Regions from separate parts of the Pseudomonas sp. 2 genome, predicted to be linked through region 1. Evidence: predicted binding sites of a transcription regulator. Region 1 holds the regulator's gene; the other holds the start of a gene.

Region 1 (2,398 bases):
GTCGGTGTCGGACAACATCATGGCGATCCTGGAGACCCGCAAGGAACTCGATCGCGCCGCACGCCGCAAGGAGCTGGAAAGCCTGCTGCAGGAATTCCACATCACTCACATCCGCGACAACCTGGGCATGAGCCTGTCCGGTGGCGAACGTCGCCGTGTCGAGATCGCCCGCGCACTGGCCACCGCGCCGAAGTTCATCCTGCTCGACGAACCGTTCGCCGGTGTCGACCCGATCTCCGTGGGCGATATCAAGCAGATCATCTACCATCTCAAGGCGAAGGGCATCGGCGTTCTGATCACCGACCACAACGTGCGCGAGACCCTCGATATCTGCGAAACCGCCTACATCGTCAACGACGGGCAGCTGATCGCAGAAGGTGACGCTGAAACCATCCTGGCCAACCAGTTGGTCAAGGAAGTGTACCTCGGCCACGAGTTCCGCCTGTAATTGCGGCGATGACAAGGGGTTGGCCGGCGCTTGCTGCATACGCCTCATCGCCAACCTCGCATTAATTGTCACAACACCCTAGGCAAACACTTCGGTTTCAGGCATATAATTTGCTTAATTTGGCGCTCCGGCGCCCAGTAGTGGATGGCGCACATGCGCCGGCGAACAAGGTGTTAAGTCCCTGCCATGAAACCTTCGCTAGTCTTGAGAATGGGCCAGCAGCTGACGATGACACCGCAGCTGCAACAGGCCATCCGCTTGCTCCAACTGTCTACGCTGGATCTCCAACAGGAAATCCAGGAGGCACTGGAGTCCAATCCCATGCTGGAACGCCAGGAAGAAGGCGACGACTTCGATAACGCCGACCCGATGGCCGACAACATCGAAGCAAAACCCGCCGCTGACGTTCAGGAACCGACGTACCAGGAATCGACCACCTCCACCGTCGACAATCTCGAAGACGGCGAATGGGGCGACAGCGAGCGCATTCCCAACGAATTGCCGGTCGACACCGCCTGGGAAGACATCTACCAGACCAGCGCCAGCAGCTTGCCCAGCAACGACGATGACGAGTGGGACTTCACCACCCGCACCTCGGCCGGCGAAAGCCTGCAGAGTCACCTGCTGTGGCAACTGAACCTGGCGCCGATGTCCGACACCGATCGCCTGATCGCCGTGACCCTGATCGACTGCATCAACAACCAGGGCTATCTGGACGAATCGCTGGAAGAACTGCTCGATGCGTTCGACCCGGAGCTGGACATCGAGCTGGACGAAATCGAAGCCGTCCTGCACCGCATTCAACAGTTCGAGCCGGCTGGCATCGGCGCTCGTACCCTGAGCGAATGCCTGCTACTGCAATTGCGCCAGCTGCCCGCCAAGACGCCATGGCTGACCGAAGCCCAGCGCTTGGTCAGTGACTACATCGACCTCTTGGGCAGCCGCGACTACTCGCAACTGATGCGCCGCATGAAGCTCAAGGAAGATGACCTGCGCCAGGTCATCGAGCTGGTGCAGAGCCTCAACCCGCGCCCCGGTTCGCAGATCGAATCCACCGAAGCCGAGTACGTGGTGCCTGACGTGATCGTGCGCAAGGACAACGAGCGCTGGCTGGTGGAGCTGAACCAGGAAGCCGTGCCGCGCCTGCGCGTCAACCCGCAGTACGCAGGCTTCGTGCGCCGCGCCGACACCAGCGCCGACAACACCTTCATGCGTAACCAGCTGCAGGAAGCGCGCTGGTTCATCAAGAGCCTGCAAAGCCGCAACGAAACTCTGATGAAGGTCGCGACGCAAATCGTCGAGCATCAGCGCGGTTTCCTGGAGTACGGCGACGAGGCGATGAAGCCGCTGGTCCTGCACGACATCGCCGAAGCGGTGGGCATGCACGAGTCGACGATCTCGCGCGTCACGACGCAAAAGTTCATGCACACGCCGCGCGGCATCTACGAACTGAAATACTTCTTTTCCAGCCACGTCAGCACCTCCGAAGGCGGCGAATGCTCGTCCACGGCCATTCGCGCGATCATCAAGAAACTGGTTGCCGCGGAAAATCAGAAAAAGCCGTTGAGTGACAGCAAGATCGCTGGTTTACTGGAGGCACAAGGCATTCAAGTGGCCCGTCGCACAGTCGCCAAGTACCGCGAATCTCTAGGGATAGCGCCTTCGAGCGAACGCAAGCGGCTGATGTAGAGGTCACGAGCCACAGCGTTCCAGTGGCAGGCACCCAAGCCTGCCTCTTAATGCACTGGCAACGAAGGAGAAGCTGTATGCAAGTCAACATCAGTGGACACCAACTGGAAGTGACCAAGCCCCTGCGCGAGTACGTCGAGCTGAAGCTGAAAAAGCTCGAAGGGCACTTTGACAAGATTACCAACGTGCAGGTGACGATGGCCGTCGAGAAACTCAAACAGAAGATCGAGGCCACCCTGCATATCCACGGTGGAGAGGTGG
Region 2 (2,398 bases), on a different contig from region 1:
CAATGGGCGTAATCTGCAAAACAGGCCGGTGAAGCATCCAACCGAGTGTACTCGCGTCGGGATGCCCGTTTGGTAACGGCAGCACCGGCCTGCCAGCGACATGCTTGAGTCCCGGGCGGTGGATGACCCGCCGCTCAACGCCTCTGTTGCCAGGGGCGTTCGGGGATCGTTGAAACTCTATCTATCGTTGCATAGGAGGACGTTTCATGAGCACGACCTACCAGGAAGACATCAGCACCCACGTGCTGCGCCGCATGAAAGAAGGCGGTTTCGACTTCGCCCGCATCCATCCCATCGAGTTCTATGCGGTGTTCCCCGATGAGCAACGGGCGCGTCTGGCGGCGCAGAAGTTTCGCGGAGAATCCCTCAATACCCAGATCAACGCCCGTGAGGACGGCGCGTGGCACCTGCAGTTGAGCAAGTTGATGTATGCGACCTACGACGGCATTGGCGATTTCGAGCAGGACTTCCAGACCGCGATCACCGGCCTGGACGGTGAAGTCGAAGGCTGGGGCGTCAAGCAGGAAATCCGAAGGTTTCATTGAGTCCTCAAGTACTCGCCGATCCACGTAGCAGCGCGGCTTGCCGGCGGGAGTGGTATGTCTGTGACGTAGAAAGCGCCTGACACACCGCATTCGCCAGCAAGCCGGCTCCCACACATTCGATGCTCGCAGGCTCGCGGCATTTTTGTTGGGCAAGCCGTGCTGCTACGGAGCGGTTACCCCCCAAATCGAGTCCCCAAAAAAAAGCCGCTCATCAAGAGCGGCGTAAAGGGAATTTTGTTCAGCCATCCGGTGACCAAGCATTGAGCGCCTGCATCAGGCAGCGCACCGGTGCGTCGATGGCGCCAGTATCTGCAAATGAAAACGGGCCGGGAAATCATCTCTGGCTATGCTGGTAATAGATTTTCCAGTGACGGGACGCTTCTCCATGAAGCGCGGGCGATTTGGCCGACGAGCTAGTTGCACAGGAATGGTGCAGGGCTTTCTGCCGTTTTATTCAACCCATTGAAATCAAAGCGTTTATGCCGCTGGCACGGGCCTTGCGAAGGTCCATGGGTCCATGGTGACAAGGAGTACGGCATGATCCGCACCTTTTATGACGAGATGTACGACGCCAACGGCGCTGTCCGTGGGCATTATCGGGAATTCGCCCGCTGGCTGGGCGAAGCGCCACCTGAGCTGCTGGCTCAGCGCAGGCGTGAGGCCGACCTGTTGTTTCATCGCGCCGGGATCACCTTCACGCTGTACGGAGACGAGCAGGGCACCGAGCGCCTGATTCCGTTCGACACGATCCCGCGCAGCATTCCGGCCAGTGAGTGGCGGGTGGTGGAGCGCGGCTGCATTCAGCGCGTCAAGGCGCTGAACATGTTTCTCGCCGATCTCTACCACGACCAGCGCATCATCAAGGCCGGGATCATTCCCGCCGAGCAGGTGCTGGCCAACGAGCAGTATCAGTTGGCGATGCAGGGCCTGAATCTGCACCGGGATTTGTATTCGCATATTTCCGGGGTCGACCTGGTGCGCGATGGCGACGGCACCTATTACGTGCTCGAAGACAACCTGCGCACCCCCAGCGGCGTGAGCTACATGCTCGAAGACCGCAAGATGATGATGCGTTTGTTCCCCGAACTGTTCGCCGCACAACGGATTGCGCCGATCGATCACTATCCCAACCTGTTGCTCGACACCCTGAAAAGCTCGAGCCCGCTGGACAACCCCAGCGTGGTGGTGCTGACCCCTGGGCGCTTCAACAGTGCGTTCTTCGAGCATGCTTTCCTGGCGCGGGAAATGGGCGTCGAACTGGTCGAGGGCGCGGATCTGTTCGTGCGCGACGATCGGGTGTTCATGCGCACCACCGACGGCCACAAGCCGGTGGATGTGATCTATCGCCGCCTGGACGACGCGTTCCTCGACCCGTTGGCCTTCAACCCCGAATCGATGCTCGGCGTGCCGGGCCTGCTGTCGGCCTACCGTTCGGGGAATGTGGTGCTGGCCAACGCCATCGGCACCGGTGTGGCGGACGACAAGTCGATCTACCCCTTCGTCACCGACATGATTCGTTTCTATCTGGACGAAGAGCCGATTCTGAAGAACGTACCCACTTGGCAGTGCCGCAAACCCGAGGAGCTGTCCCACGTGCTGGCCAACCTGGGTGATCTGGTGGTCAAGGAAACTCAAGGCTCGGGCGGTTATGGCATGTTGGTGGGGCCGGCTGCCACGGCGGCCGAAATCGAGGCCTTTCGCGCGCGTCTGAAGGCCAAACCCCACGCGTACATCGCCCAGCCGACGCTGTCGTTGTCGACCTGTCCGACCTTCGTAGAAAACGGCATCGCCCCGCGCCACATCGACTTGCGCCCGTTCGTGCTGTCTGGCCGGGAAACCCGTGTGGTGCCCGG

Evidence for each region. The regulator sigma-54, encoded in region 1, starts transcription at its own class of promoters, with help from an activator protein. The targets are predictions, from matches to a motif close to ANTGGCATNNANNTTGCTNT.
Region 2: a site for sigma-54 is predicted at 1,030-1,049, ahead of AC1MEK_RS17835 (circularly permuted type 2 ATP-grasp protein). Genes of this name have one in related genera too.

Annotation. Positions count from the first base shown of each region.
Region 1 is NZ_JBWXNG010000002.1:496,979-499,376, forward strand. It holds gene lptB (LPS export ABC transporter ATP-binding protein) at 1-448, shown strand, start outside; gene AC1MEK_RS05220 (RNA polymerase factor sigma-54) at 635-2,137, shown strand; gene hpf (ribosome hibernation-promoting factor, HPF/YfiA family) at 2,215-2,398, shown strand, end outside.
Region 2 is NZ_JBWXNG010000010.1:133,183-135,580, forward strand. It holds gene AC1MEK_RS17830 (ribonuclease E inhibitor RraB) at 207-545, shown strand; gene AC1MEK_RS17835 (circularly permuted type 2 ATP-grasp protein) at 1,083-2,398, shown strand, end outside.